Regions from separate parts of the Buttiauxella sp. AC038 genome, predicted to be linked through region 1. Evidence: predicted binding sites of a transcription regulator. Region 1 holds the regulator's gene; each other region holds the start of a gene.
The links. The regulator Fur, encoded in region 1, represses iron uptake genes when iron is present. The targets are predictions, from matches to a motif close to ATAATAATGAGAACNACTATCAA.
Positions count from the first base shown of each region.

Region 2: sufA (Fe-S cluster assembly scaffold SufA) is a predicted target of Fur. The motif match lies at 4,782-4,804, and genes of this name have one in related genera.
Region 3: bfd (bacterioferritin-associated ferredoxin) is a predicted target of Fur. The motif match lies at 1,996-2,018, and genes of this name have one in related genera.

Region 1 covers NZ_CEEDCQ010000001.1:3,626,784-3,634,695, forward strand. The annotation lists gene kdpE (two-component system response regulator KdpE) at 1-432, shown strand, start outside; gene pgm (phosphoglucomutase (alpha-D-glucose-1,6-bisphosphate-dependent)) at 523-2,166, opposite strand; gene seqA (replication initiation negative regulator SeqA) at 2,192-2,740, opposite strand; gene ybfF (esterase) at 2,923-3,699, shown strand; gene ybfE (LexA regulated protein) at 3,835-4,116, shown strand; gene fldA (flavodoxin FldA) at 4,268-4,798, shown strand; gene fur (ferric iron uptake transcriptional regulator) at 5,143-5,595, shown strand; gene chiQ (ChiQ/YbfN family lipoprotein) at 5,686-6,018, opposite strand; gene chiP (chitoporin ChiP) at 6,066-7,463, opposite strand.
Region 2 covers NZ_CEEDCQ010000001.1:2,947,809-2,955,720, forward strand. The annotation lists gene sufS (cysteine desulfurase SufS) at 1-863, opposite strand, end outside; gene sufD (Fe-S cluster assembly protein SufD) at 860-2,140, opposite strand; gene sufC (Fe-S cluster assembly ATPase SufC) at 2,115-2,861, opposite strand; gene sufB (Fe-S cluster assembly protein SufB) at 2,878-4,362, opposite strand; gene sufA (Fe-S cluster assembly scaffold SufA) at 4,371-4,739, opposite strand; gene iraP (anti-adapter protein IraP) at 5,187-5,522, shown strand; gene AC0IXI_RS13965 (GNAT family N-acetyltransferase) at 5,595-6,179, shown strand; partial or broken gene tolA (cell envelope integrity protein TolA) at 6,280-6,597, opposite strand; partial or broken gene AC0IXI_RS13975 (energy transducer TonB) at 6,655-6,993, opposite strand; gene AC0IXI_RS13980 (hypothetical protein) at 7,233-7,877, opposite strand.
Region 3 covers NZ_CEEDCQ010000001.1:422,146-430,057, forward strand. The annotation lists gene fusA (elongation factor G) at 1-646, shown strand, start outside; gene tuf (elongation factor Tu) at 720-1,904, shown strand; gene bfd (bacterioferritin-associated ferredoxin) at 2,053-2,247, shown strand; gene bfr (bacterioferritin) at 2,319-2,795, shown strand; gene AC0IXI_RS01985 (prepilin peptidase) at 2,779-3,297, opposite strand; gene rpsJ (30S ribosomal protein S10) at 3,678-3,989, shown strand; gene rplC (50S ribosomal protein L3) at 4,021-4,650, shown strand; gene rplD (50S ribosomal protein L4) at 4,661-5,266, shown strand; gene rplW (50S ribosomal protein L23) at 5,263-5,565, shown strand; gene rplB (50S ribosomal protein L2) at 5,583-6,404, shown strand; gene rpsS (30S ribosomal protein S19) at 6,421-6,699, shown strand; gene rplV (50S ribosomal protein L22) at 6,713-7,045, shown strand; gene rpsC (30S ribosomal protein S3) at 7,063-7,764, shown strand; gene rplP (50S ribosomal protein L16) at 7,776-7,912, shown strand, end outside.

The DNA of each region.
Region 1 (7,912 bases):
GATGAGCAAGTGAAGATTGACGCGCTGGATGCCGGCGCCGATGACTATCTCAGCAAACCCTTTGGTATTGGTGAGCTGCAAGCGCGACTGCGTGTAGTCTTACGTCGCCATGCAAGCCTTGCGCAACCCGATCCGGTTTATCAGTTTTCAAATATCAGCGTTGATCTCGCGAACCGCCGCATTACCCGCGATGGCACGGAAATCCACCTCACACCGATCGAATTTCGCCTGCTTGCCACCCTTATCAATAACCATGGAAAAGTTCTGACACAACGCCAGTTGCTAAACCAGGTCTGGGGGCCAAACGCCGTGGAGCACAGCCATTATTTGCGGATTTATATGGGGCATTTACGTCAGAAGTTGGAAAACGACCCGGCTCGACCCACTCATCTGCTTACCGAAACCGGAATTGGCTACCGTTTTATGCTTTGAATCTGAATTTCGTAGGTCGGATTAGCGTAGCGACCTACGACACAACAGACGTAAAAAAGGCGCCTTCCGGCGCCTTTTCAGATTCACATCTTACTTCGCGTTTTTCAGCACTTCGCTGACAATCTCTACCGCTTCTTTCTCAATTTGCAGGCGATGCTCTGCACCTAAGAAACTTTCACAATAGATTTTGTACGCATCTTCCGTACCGGAAGGACGTGCAGCAAACCAACCGTTTTCAGTCATGACTTTCAGACCGCCGATGGAGGCGCCGTTACCCGGAGCCGCAGTTAAGCGTGCGGTGATTGGATCACCCGCCAGGGTACTTGCGCTAACCATTTCCGGGGAAAGTTTAGAAAGTGCCGCTTTCTGCGCAGAAGTGGCAGAGGCTTGCAGACGGTTATAGCTTGGCGCACCGAAGCGAGCAGCCAGTTCGTCGTAATGCTGCTGCGGGTTCTTACCGGTAACGGCAGTGATTTCTGCCGCCAGCAGGCACATGATGATGCCGTCTTTATCGGTAGACCACGGTGTGCCGTCGAAACGCAGGAACGATGCCCCAGCACTCTCTTCGCCACCAAAACCAAAGCTGCCATCGAACAGACCATCGACAAACCATTTGAAACCAACCGGTACTTCTATCAGTTTACGCCCCAAATCGTTCACTACACGGTCAATCATTGCAGAAGAAACCAGTGTTTTACCCACGGCAACATCTTTGCCCCACTGTGGGCGATGCTGGAACAGGTAGTTAATCGCAACAGCCAGGTAATGGTTCGGGTTCATCAGGCCAGCTGGCGTGACGATACCGTGGCGGTCGTAATCCGGGTCATTGGCGAAAGCCAGGTCGAATTTATCGCGCAGCGCTAACAGGCCTCCCATCGCACATTCGGACGAGCAATCCATACGGATCGCGCCATCTTTGTCGAGGTGCATAAAGCGGAAGGTCTGATCAACGTGATCGTTAACAATCGTCAGATCCAGATTGTAGTGCTTCGCGATACGCTGCCAGTATTCGATACCGGAACCACCGAGTGGATCAACACCCAGTTTCAGGCCTGCTTTCTGGATGGCGGCCATATCTACGATATCCACCAGCCCTTCAATAAACGGCTGCACTAGATCTTGCTCTTGTACGTGGCCACTTTTCCACGCCTGATCAAGAGAGATACGTTTCACGTCTTTCAGATCTGTGGCCAGCAATGCATTAGCGCGATCTTCTACGACTTTGGTGACGTTGGTATCAGCCGGGCCACCGTTAGGTGGATTGTATTTGATACCACCGTCATCCGGTGGGTTGTGCGAAGGCGTAATAACGATGCCATCAGCCTGCGCGCCACCCTTTTTGTTATGCATCAGAATGGCGTGAGAGATAGCTGGCGTTGGCGTGTAGCCGTTCGCCTGCTGCACAATAACATCCACACCGTTCGCAGCCAGCACTTCCAGTACGGAGATAAACGCAGGTTCAGACAGCGCGTGGGTATCTTTACCCACATAGCACGGCCCGGTAATGCCATTTTTTGCACGATCTTCTGCAATCGCCTGAGCAATTGCGAGAATGTGAGGCTCGTTAAAGTTTTGACGTGCCGCACTACCACGGTGACCGGATGTTCCGAACTTCACCGCATGTTCGCTATTCCCCACTTCGGGCTTCAGTACATAATACTGAGCCGTCAGTTGGGCTACGTTAATCAAATCGCTCTGTTGTGCCGGTTGTCCTGCACGAGGGTGGTTAGCCATTGGCCTTTCCTTCTGACGCGAGGTGTTAAATTGTGCCGCAAACCTTTTCAATCAATTCCGCCGGGAACTGCATTGATTGCATGATGTGTTCGACCATGCTGCATTTACGGCCAGTATTGGTGTTAGTAATAACCCAGTATGGCGTTCCTGGAACATGCTTAGGTTTGGTCTGGTTTCCATTTTGCAGCAACGTCTGTTCATTACCTGCAAAATAGACACGTGTACGACCATGCAGCGATTCAGTCGCTTCACCAAAAGCTTGAGCATCAAGTGTATACAGAGTTGAAAGCACCATCATGAAACGGTTAACCGCTTTCTTTTGCTCCGCATATTCATCGGACAGCAATAATTCACGAACCGCACGAACGCGATCGCGTGCTTTATTTACGGGTTTGGCTTCCGGAGCAGGTGCAGCAGTTGCGCCTGTCTGGCCGGTAATTGCAGGTGTAGCTGGGGTTTGGCCGGCGGTAAATTTCAACATGCGCCGTAAAATATCGGACGCGCTTTCACCAATGTGCTGCGTGTGGCTGGCAATATAGCGATAGAGCTCGTCATCAACTTCAATTGTTTTCATCTTAATCCAGTGCGATATCTTTTCTGAATGCAAGTAATTGGGATTATAAGGACAAATCCCAACCTCGGGTAGAGCCAAGCTTTTGTCACACCACAAAGTCAGACTAAACTGGAAATTTGCGGCAGTGCGGCAGGATGCCGTTATGATACCCTAACCGCACGAAGTAAAAAAAGAACTTTGCCATGAAATTGAATGCTCGCCTGCAAACTGCGCAACAATCGACTAGTAATTCCCCCATCGTCCTTATTCACGGTCTTTTTGGTAGCCTTGATAACCTGGGCGTGCTGGCCCGTGACCTTGGGCAGGATCATACGTTGCTGCAAATCGATCTGCGCAACCACGGTTTATCACCACAAAGCTCTGAGATGAACTACCCTGCTATGGCGCAGGATGTCGTCGAAACGCTCGATGAATATGACTTTGAGAAAGCCATTATTATTGGCCATTCAATGGGTGGCAAAGTGGCGATGGCTTTGACGGCGATTGCCCCAGAGCGTATCGACAAATTAGTACTGATTGATATTGCACCGGTGGATTATCAGGTGCGCCGCCACGATGAAATTTTCACTGCAATAAATGCCGTCAGCGCCGCTTGCGTTAAAACACGGCAGCAGGCCGCGACCGTGATGCGCGAGCATCTTGATGAAGAAGGTGTTATTCAGTTCTTGCTAAAATCCTTTGCCGATGGCGAATGGAAATTCAACGTGCCGGTGCTGTGGGAGCAATATGAGAATATTGTCGGCTGGGAAAACATTCCTGCATGGAATGAACCCTCGCTATTTATTCGCGGCGGCGCATCTCCTTATGTCAATGAATCGCATCGTAGCCAGTTGCTTTCACAGTTCCCTCAGGCGCGTGCTCATGTGGTTGCAGGTGCCGGACACTGGGTTCACGCAGAAAAACCTGATGCTGTTTTGCGCGCAATCCATCGTTTTATCGACACAACAGCGGCAAACTGATTAAAAACAAACCGACTGGCCGCAAGATGTGGCTAACGCGTTGGCGCGCAAGCCATGCTGATGTATGATTGCGCGCTAAATTGCGCCAGAGCACCCCGCTCCGTGCCACCTGAATTCCCTGTCAGTAGTCTAATCATGGCAAAAGAACAAACGGACCGTACTACATTAGATCTGTTCGCGGACGAGCGTCGCCCGGGGCGACCAAAAACCAATCCGCTAACGCGTGATGAGCAATTGCGTATCAACAAACGCAACCAACTCAAGCGCGATAAAGTACGCGGCCTGAAGCGAGTGGAGCTAAAGCTCAATAACGATGCGGTAGATGCTCTCAATCAGCTGGCTGAAGCGCGCAATATCAGTCGTAGTGAATTGATTGAAGAGATACTTCTCGAACAACTGAAGCAACATCTCAGTTAGTTTTAGTGCTATGTCCTGGTATGCGATTTTGCAGTCTGTGCACACCGGGGCGATAGCAGTTTCCGCACCACGAAGTGTTCTGCTATGATTGCCCTATCTGTGGCCAAATAGCAGCCACCATACCATTAAGTATCAAGAGGTTATTTTACTCATGGCAATCGTAGGCATTTTTTTCGGCAGCGACACTGGTAACACCGAAAATATCGCGAAAATGATTCAAAAACAGCTCGGTAAAGATGTTGCTGAGGTGCATGACATTGCTAAGAGCAGCAAAGAAGACCTGGAAGGCTTCGACATTCTGCTTCTCGGCATTCCAACCTGGTACTACGGCGAAGCCCAGTGTGATTGGGACGATTTCTTCCCAACTCTGGAAGAAGTTGATTTCAATGGCAAACTGGTAGCGTTGTTTGGTTGCGGTGACCAGGAAGACTACGCAGAATACTTCTGTGACGCATTAGGCACTATCCGCGACATCATTGAGCCGCGCGGTGCAGCTATCGTCGGTCACTGGCCGACTGCGGGTTACCATTTCGAAGCATCTAAAGGTCTTGCAGACGATGACCACTTTGTTGGCCTGGCGATTGACGAAGACCGTCAACCAGAACTGACTGCTGAACGCGTTCAGAAATGGGTTAAACAAGTTTCTGATGAGCTCAACCTGGCTGATATCATCAACGCCTGATTCTAAACCCTGGCTACTTTAAGATGCAGGCTGGCAATAAACCTGCATATTCAAGGGCGATGGGCATCAATGTGGCGAGACTATTGGGTTTCGCCACATTGATAGTTATTTCCGATTAAAATAATTGCTACAAATTTTTAACTTTTCAGCTTGTCCCTGTACAATGAACTCCTGACAAATAGCTATCAAGGCCATCAAATCGCGACTCAACCGCAATTTTTTAACTTGGTTATGCATAATACTTGCGGTTCCCATTTAGAAGGGGCAGTTCTATAATGAGACGCATTCATCTTAACGCTCACCCTGACTCCGAGCGAATCGTTAAGCAACAGGACAATTTCCGCATGACTGACAATAATACCGCATTAAAGAAGGCCGGCCTGAAAGTCACGCTTCCTCGATTAAAAATCCTTGAAGTGCTGCAGGGGCCGGTGAACCACCACGTCAGTGCGGAAGACTTATATAAACGTCTGATTGATATGGGCGAAGAGATTGGTCTCGCCACCGTTTATCGTGTACTAAACCAGTTTGATGATGCAGGCATTGTGACGCGCCATAACTTCGAAGGCGGCAAATCCGTATTCGAACTGACACAGCAGCATCACCATGACCACCTGATTTGCCTGGACTGCGGCAAAGTAATTGAATTCAGCGATGATTCAATCGAAGCCCGTCAGCGTGAAATCGCATCACGTCATGGTATTCGTCTGACTAACCACAGCCTGTACCTTTATGGTCATTGTGCTGAAGGTGATTGCCGTACCGACGAAAACGCACACGAAATCAGCGAAAAGTAATCTGCACCTCCGGCACCCAGAGTTGGGTGTCAGGCAATAAAAAAACCGGTGAGGAAGCTCATCGGTTTTTTTATTGCCTGAATACAGCGATTACTTATTGTTGGCGCGGATCTCTTGCCAGATTTTATCGCATTTTGCTTTCACGGCCTGGTCATTACCGGTACGTGTTGCCTGAATGCAGTTCTGGTAATCCAGGGTACGAACCGTTTCTTTCTTCGCAAACTCCTGGTGTTCCTTATCCTGAGCCAACACATTCAATACGCTTTGGCAGGCCTGAATTTTATCCGGATTGCCTTCTGCGGTGTTAATACAGGCGCTATACGCTTGTTTTAGTTTTGTGTCTTCCGGAGCCGTTTTAGGTTGTTGCTGCGCACACGCACTTAAACCTAACGCCATCACCACAGTCAGAACGATTTTTTTCATGTTTGATATCCTTAAGAAAACCGGGCGTTTTCACGCCCGGATTCGAATCAGAAGATGGTGAACGGTGCGATGACGATGAATTTCACGTCGCGCTCATCCTGGAAGATGTTGCCGTAACCACCGCCCCAGCTTGGGATGTCTGAATGGTTGTCGTACTGAGTGAAGTGCAGTTTGAACAGCGTGCCTTTCGCACGACCATCCTGAACGGTGTACAACGCATCAAGGCTGTACGCAGATTCTTTCAGGCGATTATCAGCATCGTAGTAACCGTCAGTGGTTGGTTTAGAGCTTGGTTTAGCATCCCATGCGTACACATAAGAAGCACCCACTGCCCAACCTGCCAGGTTCCAATTGCTCAGGTCATACATCGCGCCTGCAAATACTGCTTTTTCACCGTTGGCGTTGAAGTCAGAGCGGTTATCCCACCACACATCAAGACGACCGTTTGAAGATGCATAAGTTGGGGTCATACGCTGCAGGAAGTAACCTTGCTGGCCATCGGCCTTAACAATAGTTCCTTCAAGACGCAAATCAACCTGACCCACTCTGTATCCGAGAGTCAATGCCTGCAACCATGCAGTGCCGTCGTACAGATCGTTAACGCTGCCATCTGAAACTTTGTCACGCGTACCGTAGAACTGGTAGCTGGTTGTTAACGGGCTGCCCGCGATATCAAACTTATAGCTTGCTTTGGTGAAATACTGATCAACGTAGCCTTCAGCCTGCCCAAATGCCGCTTCGAGAATGAAATCATTTTTGAAGTCATACTTCGCGCCAAGAGAGTGTAAATATTCAACTTTGGTTTTTTTGTCGTTCTGATAGAACTTGTCCATTTCCAGGTGCCATGGAGCTTTGTACTCGTTGGTCCACATGTAGGAGAAGCTCAGCGCACCAGAATCGCCGTAATCAAAGTTTGCACCGGCTTCAGCGCCCTGGTAAGTACCAGGCATGAAGCTCCAGTGTGGTGCGAGCAAGGTTTGCCCGGTTGGCTGAATGTAACCGCCACGTGCCCAAACCGGGCCGTATTTGAATTTAGCTGCGGCTTTATAGAGGCTAATACCGCTCTTATCACCTGAGTAATCTTCGTCGTAAGCTTTGTTTACAGAGGAGAATGCGATTTCGTTCGGGTGACCGCTGTTACCATTTTCTGCCATTTCGATAGCAGTAAAGGCCGCAATATCCAGACCGAACATGTCAGCGGCGAAACCAGACTGGAAGTCCAGGTTGGCGTTCCAGGTGGAATGCGCAAGGTTAGTTTCATATTTATCAGTCGTAACATCTTTACGGTCACGCTCACGCTGCCAGTAATAAACACCACCGGTCAGAGTCGAGTCATCAACAAAGCCTGCTGCGCTTGCCTGAGGGATGACTACAAGTCCTGAAAGAGCCGTGACACCTGCAATTGCAAGCGCCAGTGCACTACGTTTGCCACTAAACGTACGCATATATTATTCCTCTTTGACGTATCAATAATCGCCGGACGTTAAAAGACGCCTTATGGCGAAAAAAAGTAAAAATGCCTAACGGCTAAAGCGGTTATGAATATTTGCCCGCATTACTGCTGCCCTTAAGACTATTTTTCGCGACGCGAATTATCAATGACTTTGTAAGAGTTCATTCCGATATTATGACAGAGAGCACATAATTTATGAGCATTTGTAACAAATAACGACACAAGAGTTTTATCTTGATAATTACTATTTATAAAATACAAAACTCCATATGAGAGCGCTCACATAATTAAAATAAGAATTTTTAATGTTCCGAGGTTGACCATAAAAAGTAGAGAGGAAGAAGTGTAAATAACATTAATTCGCAACGCGAATGTGAAGATATATTTAAGCAAATGATTATAAAGCGAAAAAAAACGCCGCAATTTGCGGCGTTTTTGTCA
Region 2 (7,912 bases), 680 kb from region 1:
CCCAGCCCGATAATCCCGGCAGTATTAGGTGTGCCAGCCTCGAAACGCCACGGCGCTGCGGCATACGTGGTGCCTTCTGTCAGACTAACGCTTGCGATCATCGACCCGCCCCCTTCCCACGGTGGCATGTTTTGTAGGATCTCCTCGCGCGCATACAGCACACCAATCCCGGTCGGCCCATAAATTTTGTGGCCGGAGAAAAGATAGAAATCGCAATCCATCGCCTGCACGTCAATGGCGTGGTGCATAATCGCCTGGGCGCCATCCACCAGCACTTTCACGCCTGCCTGATGCGCGGTAGCAATCATTTCACGTACCGGGTTTTCGGTGCCGAGCACATTGGAAACCTGGGTAATCGCTAACAGTTTTGTGCGCTCATCAATCAACGTCGGGAACACATCAAGCTGCAAGGTGCCATCTTGATTGAGCGGAATAACGCGCAGCGTAGCGCCCGTCTGCTCGCAGAGCATTTGCCATGGCACGATATTGGCGTGATGCTCCATCGCGGAAATAATGATGTTATCCCCGGACTGGATATTGGCGCGCCCCCAGCTATTAGCAACCAGATTAATCCCTTCGGTTGTCCCGCGAACAAAGACAATTTCTTCCGGGGTTCGTGCATTAATGAAGCCTGCAACCTGATTACGCACGTTCTCCATCAGCTGGGTGGCTTCTGCACTCAGCGTGTGGATACCGCGATGCACCGCCGCGTAACCATGGCTGTAAAAATCCAGTTCGGCATTAATCACCGCCTGTGGTTTTTGCGCACTGGCAGCACTGTCTAAATAGACCAGCGGCTGCCCATTCACTTCCCGGCTCAGAATCGGGAAATCATCACGCACCCGTTCGATGGAAAAACTCATGCAACGCCTCCTGCAAAGCGCTGGCCGATACGCTCCAGCACCTGCTGTTTTAATGCCCCGTCACTGATGCTTTCCGTAAGCTGCGCGGCAAAGGCAAAAATAATCATCTGAAGTGCGGCTTGTTCTTTGATCCCACGTGAGCGCAGATAGAACATCTGTTCGTCGTCAATACGGCCAATCGTGGCACCGTGGCTGCATTTCACATCATCGGCGTAGATTTCCAGTTGCGGCTTGGTGTCCACTTCCGCAAGTCGCCCCAGCAGCAGGTTATTGTTGGTCATCTGCCCGTCGGTTTTAATCGCGTGCTGCGCCACTTTGATCATACCGTTAAATACCGCACGACCTTTGTCACGCACGATAGTTTTATGTAACTGGCGGCTATTACAGTAGCCCTTGTTATGTTCAAGCCAGGTGCGGGTGTCGCACACTTCGTTGTTGATTGGCAACGCCAGGCTGTTCATATGCAGTTGTGTGTTCTCGCCGTTTAATTGCGAACTGGTGTTGTGGCGTAATACCGCAGCCCCCAGCAAGAAGCTGTTGCTTTCAACTGTCGCATCCTGACCAACGATTAAATCATTATGGGCAAAGTGGTAGCTTTGAGCATTTTCAAAAGCCATTTTGTCGTGATGCAACTGGCTGTTTGCACCAACTTCAGCCGTAAAACGCGCCCCGGTAAAATGGGCGTGCTCATCGAGGCTGACGTAATGCTCAATCACCGTTGCCTTAGCACCTTCGCCAAGCGACAAGTGGTGGCGATAATGAGCGGTATTCATCTCGCCCTGCTCACTGCCCCGGCTAATGTGCATCAGCAACAGTGGTTTCGTCGGGCTGTGATTACGCGCCACGCGAATGTGGGTCACCGTTTCAGCCAGGCTTTCAGTCAAATGCAAGAACACTTCGCCCTGCACTGCCGCCGGTAGCGAGTCGCGCGCTTCGTCAACCGTCACCTCAAAACCACTTTGGGTTAAGTCGTCACTCAATTGCGCACTGTAGCGCCCGTCGACAAACACCAGCCGCCACGCATCCACTGACAACGCCAGCGCATCGCGTTGAATCTCAGTTAATGCCTCTGGTGCAGGCAAGACAAACTGGTTATTGAGCAGCCCATCAAGCGGGGTGTATTTCCAGTTCTCATGTTTACGAGTCGGCAGACCCAGGCGCAGCATTTGCTGCATATGTTCCTGAGCTTCTTTGCTGCGTTTCTCGCCCTGCGTTTCAAACAGGTGGTGCCACTGTTGCAGGGCGTTGCCGTTACTGCTGTTCGGTAAGCCAGCCATAACCCTGCTCCTCCAGTTGTTTCACCAGACTGAAATCACCCGATTTCACAATTTTCCCCTGATACAACACATGAACAAAATCAGGCTTGATGTAATCAAGAATACGCTGGTAGTGAGTAACGATAATGAACGAACGGTTGCCATCACGCAGGGAGTTAACCCCTTCCGCCACGATTTTTAAGGCGTCAATGTCCAGCCCGGAGTCGGTCTCATCAAGAATGCAAAGTTCAGGTTCAAGAACCGCCATCTGCAAAATATCGTTGCGTTTTTTCTCACCGCCAGAGAAACCCACGTTCACCGAACGAGTCAGCAAATCTTCCGGCATTTTCAGCAGTTTGATCTTCTCTTCCATCAAATCCTGAAAATCAAAACGGTCGAGTTCTTCAAGGCCTCGATACTCTCGCACCGCATTCAGCGCGGTTTGCAAGAAGAACTGGTTGCTAACGCCGGGAATTTCCACCGGGTATTGAAACGCCATAAAGATGCCTTCGCCTGCGCGATCTTCAGGTGATAATTCCAGCAGGTCTTTGCCTTTAAAATGAACCTCACCCCCGGTGACTTCATAGTCATCACGCCCGGCAAGCGTTGCGGAAAGCGTACTTTTCCCTGAGCCATTCGGCCCCATAATGGCGTGCACTTCGCCGGGTTTCACTTCAAGGCTCAAACCGCGCAGGATCTCTTTGTCCTCAACGCTTACCTGTAAATCTTTAATGCTCAGCATAATTTTCCCTTAATCCTTAACCAACACTGTGCTCAAGGCTAATCGCTAATAGTTTTTGTGCTTCCACCGCGAATTCGAGCGGCAACTCTGAGAACACGTCTTTACAGAACCCGTTGACGATCATTGAAATGGCATCGTCCTGGGCTATCCCACGTTGCAGGCAATAGAACAGCTGGTCTTCACCAATGCGCGATGTAGTTGCTTCGTGCTCAAGCTGGGCGGTGTTGTTGCGGCATTCAACATACGGGAAAGTATGCGCGCCGCTGTCCGGCCCAATAAGCATGGAATCGCACTGGGTGAAGTTACGGGCATTTGTCGCCGTTGGCATAATTTTCACCAGGCCGCGATAGCTGTTCTGGCTGTGCCCGGCGGAGATCCCTTTCGAGATAATGGTCGAGCGGGTGTTTTTACCAATATGAATCATCTTGGTGCCGGTATCGGCCTGTTGATTCCCTGCCGTCAGTGCCACCGAGAAGAACTCACCAATCGAGTTATCGCCGCGCAGAATCACACTTGGGTATTTCCAGGTGATCGCCGAGCCGGTTTCAGACTGCGTCCAGGACATTTTGCTGTTCGCCCCTTCGCACAAGGCGCGTTTGGTCACGAAGTTCAGAATGCCGCCAGTGTTGCCGTCGCCCGGGAACCAGTTTTGCACCGTGGAATATTTCACTTCAGCATCTTTATGGATGATGACTTCCACCACTGCGGCGTGAAGCTGGTAGCTGTCGCGCACCGGTGCCGAGCACCCTTCGATATAGCTGACGTAACTGCCTTCGTCGGCCACTAAAATGGTACGTTCGAACTGGCCTGTTTTCTCAGCGTTGATACGGAAATAGGTGGACAGTTCCATCGGGCAACGCACACCTTTCGGCACATAAATAAACGTCCCGTCGGATGCCACTGCTGCGTTGAGGGCCGCAAAAAAGTTATCGTTACTCGGCACGACGGTGCCAAGATATTTCTGCACCAGCTCCGGAAATTCATGAATGGCCTCGCCAAAAGAGCAGAAAATAATGCCCTGTTCAGAGAGTTTTTCACGGTACGTGGTCGCCACAGAAACAGAGTCAAAAATCGCATCCATGGCGATATTCGAGCCTTCACGCACCGGAACACCGAGCTGTTTAAATGCCTCTTCCACTTCACCGGTCAGATAAGCGTTGCTACCAGGCTTCTGGACCGCGCCGGGTTGCGATTCACAATTATCATCGCAACTGCCGCACGACGGTGCCGAGTAGTAGCTGTAATCCTGATAGTTCAGCTTATCGTAATGGGCCTTCAGCCAGTGCGGCTCTTCCATCTCAACCCAGGCGCGATATGCACTCAGACGAAACTCAAGCATCCACTCAGGCTCATTACGCCGCGCAGAGATTGCCCGCACCACATCCTCATTGATGCCGTGAGCCATTTCGTCGGTTTTCAACTGGGTGAAAAAGCCTTCTTTATAAGAGTGGCCACCCGCCCAGGTTTGCACTTCTTCAGACGTTTCAGTATTACGTGACATAATCCCGCCTACACCCCAAAGCTTTCACCACAGCCGCATTCGTGCTGTGCTTTCGGGTTGTTGAATTTGAATATTTCGTTTAATCCTTCGCGCACATAATCGACTTCCGTTCCGTCGATGAACGGCATTGCTGAAAGTGGCACCCACAGCTTTGCACCGTCCGTTTCAAATAGGAGGTCGTCAGATTTAGGCTCTTTGACGGTATCCAGCACATAGCCGAAACCCGCGCACCCGGTCTGTTTAATGCCCAAACGTACACCGAGGAAATCCGGCTGCTGGCTGGCCAGTTTGCGAATATGAGCCACAGCATCAGGGGTTAACGTCAGTCCCTTCCAGGCAAACTCACTGGGATCGAAGCTACCGGTTTGCACATCCATAGTTCACCTCTTTATGTTTTGCCGCCCAAAGGCCAATACCCTATGTTAATGATAACTATTATCAATACAACATCCTGATAACAGGGGTATTCACGAAATGCGCTATTTTTAGGCGTCTTAACTAAGGATAGACCCTGCTGAAAGTCTTGCAGGCGGTGAAATGAGCTATTTAACCCAATGAAATTAAGAGAATTTAACTGGAATAAGAAAGCTTAGGTGATAGAAAGTAAAAGATGTATAGAGAATACCGATTTATGCGATTGGTAGCTCCAGTGAGCACGATGATGTTCATCGCCAATGCATACATGCGCATTCTAATAAACGTCAGGCACATGATGTTCACCCGGCGGAGTGGTGCACAGTCACAACTTAGGCTATTTTCATTTTCATCAAATAAATCTCACCCTTATTTTGTTTAGGGGTTATCTGGCTAGAAATGGGGCTTTAATGAAAAACTTGATACTGGGTGTGATAGCAAAAATTTCTAAAATGGATGCCGAAGCCAAGCAACTGGCGGCAAAAGTCGAAGCTCAATCTTTGCTTATAGGAGCATTGTTACTGACCATTGGTAAAAATGGCGGTATGAATGAAATGCTTGAGAACGTCAGAAAAGCAATCAATGCAGCTTTAGATGCGGCTGATACTCCCCTGAAGACTGACGCTGAGATACTTTTAAATGAATTCAATAACCTTCTTTTGTTAACGCAACTGCTGGAAACAAACGATGCTGAGATTGATCTTGAAGCTTTGAAAAGTATGCCTGGTGAAACGGCTGCTGAATGAGTTTACCCCCAGGCTAGAAGTCATGCTTTTAGCCCTTTACTCAGAACGTCGAGGCTGGGTAATGAAAGCGAGATGGGATTACTTTTTAGACTAGAAAGCCCTGTTTTTTTGGATAAAAACGTAAAAGATAAATTAATGACAATCATTGAAACGGAAAGATTAATTTTACGTCCTCAAACCATTGCAGATTTTGATGTGTGGTTGCCCATGTATGCGGACCCTGAAATTTTCCATGTGACCAATTCTCCAGGGTTTACACCGGAAGAAGGATGGAATCGTATTTTGAGAAACATCGGGCACTGGTCAACATTTGGATTCGGGATCTTCTCCATCTTCCAAAAATCTGATGGTGTTTTTTTAGGGGAAACGGGGCTGGCTAATTTTCATCGCAACGTTGATGAAGCGTTTGATAAGTGCGCTGAAGCTTCATGGGTCATTACGCGCGCGGCCCAGGGCTGCGGGATTGCAAAAGAGGCTGCCGATGCCGCACACCATTGGTATGTCGATTCGTTTTCGCCATCCAAAACCGTGTGCCTTATTGTGAAGCATCACCCGGCTTCAATTCGCGTTGCTCAACATATCGGTTACCGTATTTATGATGAGTGCTTATATAAAGGAGCGCAGTGCTTCAAGCTCGAACGCTTATATGAAAAATAATCAGCTTTTCAGACGCAATTAACTTCATCAATATTCCTCTTCTTACCCAACACGTTCAGAAGAGGAATGACTTAATCCACTTTTATAGTTTGTTTAAATCTTATGGTTTGAAATCTAATGGCGCATTTTTGAAAACTTCATATATAGCCTTATTTGGTGGTGCTGGTATATGAGCCTGACTGGCTGCCTTTAGGGCGGCCTGGCACAAAGAAGCGTCACCACGCTCTGCTCTGATTACCATGAGTAAGCCATCAGGTGCCAGATTAACTCGGACATAGCAGGTCATTCCATTAAATGAAACGTGATCATAAAACTTGCTCTCTATTGCCGTTTTAATCTCGCCAGCGTAACTCCCAACCTCACTATTTAATTTGTTATGATCTTCGCTCGATGAAAGATCACCTAATAAATCATCCACTTCTTTAGGTGATGGGTATTCAATTGAAGCACCGCCTTGCAGTTTAAATGTCACCGTTCTCCAGACTTGTGCTGCCGTTCCTTCAGGAAACTTGCACCGTTTAAGTGCGTTTACAGTCTCACGGAAAAATAACTCATCACCTGATGTGTCCACTGAAGTAACTTTCCCGCCAGAATCGACATGCATTACGGCATGAACAATACCTTCTTGTTTCGTTGCATGTGCCCTGGCTGGATATTGAACCTGTGGGCAGGCACGCCATTCTAGAGGCTGCAACAAAGGGGTGCTTGGTTGACGTTTAACACATCCAGATAATATTACGGTACAGGCAATCACGATTAATACCAGGCCAGACCCGCTGAATCTGAAATTAAAATTCTTCACTTTCCCTTCCATAAAAAAAGCCACAAAGAGGGATTGTCAGCGAAATGAAATACTCACGAGTAGATTGAAATCAACTTTTGTATCCAATTGAAATAATTTCACTTTTATAAAACTGTCACTCTCGAGCAGAACCGCATAAGGCGGGTTCGTGCTTATCACGTATTGCCAGTGCATAGCCCCATGAGCTCCATTCGAAGCATTGAAGATGAACTCTCAACTTTCAAAGGCGCTTGATAGCGCCTTTTCCCATTTTATAGTGGACTATTTTCAGTCACTTCTTTAATCGTCCAAACTTTTTCTTGTTCTGACAATATCTGATATGTCCTTAAAGATGCATATGTACCGGAGAGTGGGAAAGAAGATAAAGTTATAAATGAATACATCTTCCCGGCACTATCTTCGAAAGCCCGACGATTCCAAACCATGTAGCCGCTATCCGTTTTTGTAGAAATCATGCGCCCACCGTCGGATTTTAAATCTGGCGCAGTATCAATAATTGTCTTGCCGATAAAGTTCTTTTTCAGTTTTGCAACTTCTTCATCACTTATCGCCAGGGCAGCTTGAGCTGGAAAATGTTCAACAACGTTTGCTACAGATAAAGTCGTCAATGAAGGCGTAACTTCCTTTAAACCATTGTCATTGGCATATGCATCCAGATAACAATTTTTCAGTGCATCCTGCGCCTCCCTGAAATCCGGGTCAGAAAGACCTGGGTAATCGTTGACCGTCCCGCCCTCCTTTCTCAACGCAACGTATTCAGCACAGTTTGAGATACTTGCCGTACCTTTGTTGCTTAAATTAACTGATATGGGCTGACCATTAGACATTAGTGTCTCACTATAGGCATTACCCACAGCAGCCATCAAAAACAGGCCTGTGACTAGTTTGAGCTTCATGATTCCTCGCGCATAAAATGTTATTAACACAATGA
Region 3 (7,912 bases), 3.2 Mb from region 1:
CCGTGAAGCGATTCGCGCGAAAGTTACCGATGTTGAAGGTAAACACGCTAAGCAGTCTGGTGGTCGTGGTCAGTACGGTCATGTTGTTATCGACATGTACCCACTGGAGCCGGGCTCGAATCCGAAAGGTTACGAGTTCGTCAACGACATCAAAGGTGGTGTGATCCCAACGGAATACATCCCTGCTGTTGATAAAGGCATCCAGGAACAGCTGAAGTCTGGTCCTCTGGCGGGTTATCCAGTAGTAGATCTCGGCGTGCGTCTGCACTTCGGTTCTTACCACGACGTTGACTCCTCTGAACTGGCGTTTAAACTGGCCGCTTCTATTGCCTTCAAAGATGGCTTTAAGAAAGCGAAACCAGTTCTGCTTGAGCCTATCATGAAGGTTGAAGTCGAAACTCCGGAAGAGAACACCGGTGACGTTATCGGTGACCTTAGCCGTCGTCGTGGTCAGCTGAAAGGTCAAGAATCTAACGCTACTGGCGTTCAGATTCACGCTGAAGTTCCGTTGTCTGAAATGTTCGGTTACGCAACTCAACTGCGTTCACTGACCAAAGGTCGTGCATCTTACTCCATGGAATTCCTGAAGTATGATGATGCGCCAAACAACGTTGCTCAGGCCGTAATCGAAGCTCGCGGCAAATAAGCCCAGAGTTTTAAAAAACATTGATCCCGTGCTCTCTCCTTGAGGGGAGAGCGCAACAGTAAGGAATATAGCCGTGTCTAAAGAAAAATTTGAACGTACAAAACCGCACGTCAACGTCGGTACTATCGGCCACGTTGACCATGGTAAAACCACTCTGACTGCAGCAATCACTACCGTTCTGGCTAAAACCTACGGTGGTTCTGCTCGTGCTTTCGACCAGATCGATAACGCACCAGAAGAAAAAGCTCGTGGTATCACCATCAACACTTCCCACGTTGAATATGACACCCCGACTCGCCACTATGCGCACGTTGACTGCCCAGGGCACGCCGACTACGTTAAAAACATGATCACCGGTGCTGCTCAGATGGACGGCGCTATCCTGGTTGTTGCTGCGACTGATGGCCCAATGCCACAGACTCGTGAGCACATCCTGCTGGGTCGTCAGGTTGGCGTTCCTTACATCATCGTGTTCCTGAACAAATGCGACATGGTTGATGATGAAGAGCTGCTGGAACTGGTAGAAATGGAAGTTCGTGAACTTCTGTCTATGTACGACTTCCCAGGCGACGATACTCCAATCGTACGTGGTTCAGCGCTGAAAGCACTGGAAGGCGACGCGGATTACGAAGCTAAAATCATCGAACTGGCTGGCTACCTGGATACCTATATCCCGGAACCAGAACGTGCTATCGACAAGCCGTTCCTGTTGCCAATCGAAGACGTATTCTCCATCTCCGGCCGTGGTACTGTTGTTACCGGTCGTGTAGAGCGCGGTATCGTTAAAGTTGGTGAAGAAGTTGAAATCGTTGGTATCAAAGATACCGTGAAATCAACCTGTACTGGCGTTGAAATGTTCCGCAAACTGCTGGACGAAGGCCGTGCTGGTGAGAACGTTGGTGTTCTGCTGCGTGGTATTAAACGTGAAGATATCGAACGTGGTCAGGTACTGGCTAAGCCAGGCTCTATCAAGCCGCACACTCAGTTCGAGTCAGAAGTTTATATCCTGTCCAAAGATGAAGGCGGCCGTCATACTCCGTTCTTCAAAGGCTACCGTCCACAGTTCTACTTCCGTACAACTGACGTGACTGGCACCATCGAACTGCCAGAAGGCGTTGAGATGGTAATGCCGGGCGACAACATCAAAATGGTTGTTACCCTGATCCACCCAATCGCGATGGACGACGGTCTGCGTTTCGCAATCCGTGAAGGCGGCCGTACTGTAGGCGCGGGTGTTGTTGCTAAAGTTATCGCTTAATCGCTGATACCTTTGTATGAAAAAAGAGCGCTCAGGCGCTCTTTTTTTTGCTATTTTTGCCGCTTACTCACTTAAGCAATATGCGTGTGCTATTGTAATCATAACTATTCTCATTTACACTTTGCGCGTAATTTGAACGGGAGTGCTTATGTACGTTTGTTTGTGTAATGGTGTAAGTGATAAAAAAATTCGGCAGGCAGTGCGCCAGTTTCATCCACAATCTTTCCAGCAGCTTCGCAAGTTTGTGCCAGTGGGAAACCAATGTGGCAAATGCATTCGCGCAGCACGAGAAATCATGCAAGAAGAGCTATTGCAGATCCCAGAATTTAAAGAGATTGCCTAAGACGGTCACTTTTTTTGACTTACTCCGTGCTACATCTACGCTTCATGTAGTGGAAGCGGAGGGAGTAAAAAATGAAAGGTGATATTAAGATAATAAATTATCTCAATAAATTATTGGGAAACGAGCTTGTCGCGATAAATCAGTATTTTCTCCATGCGAGAATGTTCAAAAACTGGGGCCTGATGCGCCTCAACGAAGTTGAGTACCACGAATCCATTGATGAAATGAAACATGCCGATAAGTACATCGAGCGTATTTTATTTCTCGAAGGCATTCCAAACTTGCAAGATTTAGGCAAGCTCCATATTGGTGAAGATGTCGAAGAAATGCTTCAATCTGACCTTAAATTAGAAATGGAAGGTGCCAAAGATTTGCGTGAAGCCATTGCTTACGCAGATACCATTCATGACTATGTCAGTCGAGATATGCTGATCCAAATTCTTGCAGAGGAAGAGCACCATATCGACTGGTTGGAAACTGAATTAGATCTCATCTCTAAAATTGGTTTGCAGAATTATATTCAGTCGCAAATCAAAGAAGGAAATTGAGTTCTTTAAACAGCGGGAAGGAGGAATATATCCATCCTGCTGAACCACCCGCTATCGCAAGGTATGGGCCAAAGGGTAGCGGAGTGGTAGTCAGTGAAATTCTCTTCTTTCTTAATAACTTTGATATTAAGACCGCAAACAGGCCCATTGATGAGGCTGTGAACAAAATCCACCCCAAACTCTGCCATCCATGCCATGCTCCTAAGGCAGCCAAAAGCTTCATATCTCCGTAGCCGATGCCCGCGCACTTTCGCCAGTAAAAATAAATCCAGTACAACCCCCACAAACTGAGATACCCGCAAATGGCGCCAAGCACTGATGCTGCTAAATTCTCGGGTATAAAACACAGCTGATACAGTAACCCAGACCATAACAAGGAGTAAGTCAGATTATCCGGGAGCAACATGCATCGATAATCTATCCAGGCTAGCCGTAGTAAAAGCCCAATATAGAGAGTGAAAAAGGGAAGTTCGAATAGGGTAGGGGATGTAGACATAGCCATTGATGACTCTGCAGTGAGATGATTTTCAACACTAAATTAATATACATGTGAAAACAAAATGAAGATTATTCAGGCGCGAGCAGCCCTCCAGGGAAGATTCTATGGCTAGTCAATTTTGCATCTCGAGTTGAAGGTGTGCCGTACCCTTGCATAAAAGATTGTTTAATTCGTATCCATGGCTTGATTAAGGGGCAGATTTACGTATAATGCGCGGGCCTGTCTTAATCGACGGCTGGCTCAATACGAGCCTGGCAGTGAAGCTACTGTCGACAATGTTCCCAATTGGGGAACTATGTATGAACGATTACACTCCCCCATCAATCGTAATGGGTGTGAGTAGTGATTTTTTTCGTCTATAAAATAATTGGAGCTATGGTCTCATGCAGAGCCAAAGAATCCGTATCCGTCTTAAAGCGTTTGATCATCGTCTGATTGATCAATCAACTGCGGAAATCGTCGAGACTGCTAAGCGCACTGGTGCGCAAGTACGTGGTCCGATCCCGCTGCCGACCCGCAAAGAGCGCTTTACCGTTCTGATCTCTCCGCACGTCAACAAAGACGCGCGTGATCAGTACGAAATTCGCACTCACAAGCGTCTGGTTGACATCGTTGAGCCAACTGAGAAAACCGTTGATGCTCTGATGCGTCTGGATCTGGCTGCTGGTGTTGACGTGCAGATCAGCCTGGGTTAATCAGGTCATTGACGATTGAGAGGTTGAAACAATGATTGGTTTAGTCGGTAAAAAATTGGGTATGACCCGTATCTTCACTGAAGACGGCGTTTCTATCCCAGTAACCGTGATCGAAGTAGAAGCAAACCGTGTTACTCAGGTCAAAGACCTGGCTAACGATGGCTACCGTGCTGTTCAAGTTACCACTGGCGCTAAAAAAGCTAGCCGTGTAACTAAGCCGGAAGCTGGTCACTTCGCTAAAGCTGGCGTAGAAGCTGGCCGTGGCCTTTGGGAATTCCGTCTTGCAGAAGGCGAAGAGTTCACTGTAGGTCAAGATGTTAGCGTTGAGCTGTTTGCTGAAGTTAAAAAAGTTGACGTAACTGGCACCTCTAAAGGTAAAGGTTTCGCAGGTACCGTTAAGCGCTGGAACTTCCGTACCCAGGACGCTACACACGGTAACTCCTTGTCTCACCGCGTTCCGGGTTCTATCGGTCAGAACCAGACTCCGGGCAAAGTGTTCAAAGGCAAGAAAATGGCAGGCCAACTGGGCAACGAACGTGTAACTGTTCAGAGCCTGGATGTAGTACGCGTTGACGCTGAGCGCAACCTGCTGCTGGTTAAGGGTGCAGTTCCGGGTGCAACCGGTAGCGACCTTATTGTTAAACCAGCTGTGAAGGCGTGAGGAGATAGCAATGGAATTAGTATTGAAAGACGCGCAAAGCGCGCTGACTGTTTCCGAAACTACCTTCGGTCGTGATTTTAACGAAGCGCTGGTACACCAGGTTGTTGTTGCTTATGCAGCTGGTGCCCGTCAAGGTACTCGTGCTCAGAAGACTCGTGCTGAAGTAACTGGTTCCGGCAAAAAGCCGTGGCGCCAGAAAGGTACCGGCCGTGCGCGTTCAGGTTCTATCAAGAGCCCGATCTGGCGTTCCGGTGGCGTAACCTTCGCTGCTCGCCCGCAGGACCACAGTCAAAAAGTTAACAAAAAGATGTACCGCGGAGCGCTGAAAAGCATTCTGTCCGAACTGGTACGTCAGGATCGTCTGATCGTTGTCGAACAGTTCTCTGTTGAAGCGCCTAAAACTAAGCTGCTTGCTCAGAAACTGAAAGACATGGCCCTGGAAGATGTGCTGATCGTAACTGGCGAACTGGATGAGAATCTGTTCCTGGCTGCGCGTAACCTGCATAAGGTTGACGTGCGCGACGCAGCAACAATCGATCCAGTTAGCCTGATCGCCTTCGACAAAGTCGTTATGACTGCTGATGCAGTTAAGCAAGTTGAGGAGATGCTGGCATGATCCGTGAAGAACGTCTGCTGAAAGTACTGCGCGCGCCGCACGTATCTGAAAAAGCATCTATGGCGATGGAAAAAACTAATACCATCGTTCTCAAAGTTGCAAAAGACGCGACCAAAGCAGAGATCGTTGCTGCTGTTGAGAAACTGTTCGAAGTTGAAGTTAAAGGCGTTAATACCTTGCTTGTTAAAGGTAAAACTAAGCGTCATGGACAGCGTATCGGTCGTCGTAGCGACTGGAAAAAAGCTTACGTCACCCTGAAGGAAGGCCAGAATCTGGACTTCGTCGGCGGCGCTGAGTAAGTCGGAGGAGAAAAACAATGGCAGTTGTTAAATGTAAACCGACATCTCCGGGTCGTCGCCACGTAGTTAAAGTGGTCAACCCTGAGCTGCATAAGGGCAAACCATTTGCTCCGCTGGTTGAAAAAAACAGCAAATCCGGTGGCCGCAACAACAATGGTCGTATCACTACTCGTCACATCGGTGGTGGTCACAAGCAGGCTTATCGTATTGTTGACTTTAAACGCAACAAAGATGGTATCCCGGCAGTTGTTGAACGTCTTGAGTACGATCCGAACCGTTCTGCGAATATCGCACTGGTTCTGTACAAAGATGGCGAACGCCGTTACATCCTGGCCCCTAAAGGCCTGAAAGCTGGCGACCAGATTCAATCTGGCGTTGATGCTGCAATCAAAGCAGGTAACACCCTGCCGATGCGCAATATCCCGGTTGGTTCTACCGTTCATAACGTAGAAATGAAACCAGGTAAAGGCGGTCAGCTTGCACGTTCTGCTGGTACCTATGTGCAGATCGTTGCACGTGATGGTGCTTACGTTACCCTGCGTCTGCGTTCTGGTGAAATGCGTAAAGTCGAAGCTGACTGCCGTGCAACCATGGGCGAAGTCGGTAACTCTGAGCATATGCTCCGCGTTCTGGGTAAAGCAGGTGCTGCACGCTGGCGTGGTGTTCGTCCTACCGTTCGCGGTACTGCGATGAACCCAGTCGACCACCCACATGGTGGTGGTGAAGGTCGTAACTTTGGTAAGCACCCGGTAACTCCGTGGGGCGTTCAGACCAAAGGTAAGAAGACCCGCAGCAACAAGCGTACTGATAAATTCATCGTACGTCGCCGTAGCAAATAATTTTAGAGGATAAGCCATGCCACGTTCTCTCAAGAAAGGTCCTTTTATTGACCTGCACTTGCTGAAGAAGGTAGAGAAAGCGGTGGAAAGCGGTGACAAGAAGCCCCTGCGCACTTGGTCCCGTCGTTCAACGATCTTTCCTAACATGATCGGTTTGACCATCGCTGTCCATAATGGTCGTCAGCATGTTCCGGTATTTGTTTCCGACGAAATGGTCGGTCACAAACTGGGTGAATTTGCACCGACACGTACTTATCGCGGCCATGCTGCTGATAAAAAAGCCAAGAAGAAATAAGTAGGAGGAAGAGATGGAAACTTTAGCTCAACATCGCCACGCTCGTTCTTCTGCTCAAAAGGTTCGCCTTGTTGCAGACCTTATTCGCGGTAAGAAAGTGTCGCAGGCACTGGAAATTTTGACCTTCACCAACAAGAAAGCTGCGGTATTGGTCAAGAAAGTTCTGGAATCTGCCATTGCTAACGCTGAACACAACGATGGCGCTGACATTGACGATCTGAAAGTCGCGAAAATCTTCGTAGACGCAGGCCCAAGCATGAAGCGCATTATGCCGCGTGCAAAAGGTCGTGCAGATCGCATCCTGAAGCGCACCAGCCACATTACTGTGGTTGTGTCCGATCGCTGAGACTCTGGAGACTAGCAATGGGTCAGAAAGTACATCCTAATGGTATTCGCCTGGGTATTGTAAAACCTTGGAACTCTACTTGGTTTGCGAACACCAAAGAATTCGCTGACAACCTGGACAGCGATTTTAAAGTTCGTCAGTACCTGACAAAGGAACTGGCGAAGGCGTCTGTATCTCGTATCGTTATCGAGCGTCCAGCTAAGAGCATCCGTGTGACTATTCACACTGCTCGCCCTGGCATCGTAATCGGTAAGAAAGGCGAAGACGTAGAAAAACTGCGCAAGGTCGTAGCGGATATCGCTGGCGTTCCTGCACAGATCAATATCGCCGAAGTTCGTAAGCCTGAACTGGACGCAAAATTGGTTGCTGATAGCATCACTTCACAGCTGGAACGTCGTGTTATGTTCCGTCGTGCTATGAAGCGTGCTGTACAGAATGCCATGCGTCTGGGCGCTAAAGGTATCAAAGTTGAAGTTAGCGGCCGTCTGGGCGGCGCCGAGATCGCACGTACCGAATGGTACCGTGAAGGTCGCGTGCCGTTGCACACTCTGCGTGCTGACATTGACTACAACACCTCTGAAGCGCACACCACTTATGGTGTAATTGGCGTTAAAGTGTGGATCTTTAAAGGTGAGATCCTGGGTGGGATGGCTGCTGTTGAACAACCGGAAAAACCGGCTGCTCAACCTAAAAAGCAGCAGCGTAAAGGCCGTAAGTAAGGAGAGTCGCTGTGTTACAACCAAAGCGTACAAAATTCCGTAAAGTGCACAAAGGCCGCAACCGTGGTCTGGCTGCTGGTACGGATGTTAGCTTCGGCACTTTCGGTCTGAAAGCTGTTGGCCGTGGTCGTCTGACTGCACGTCAGAT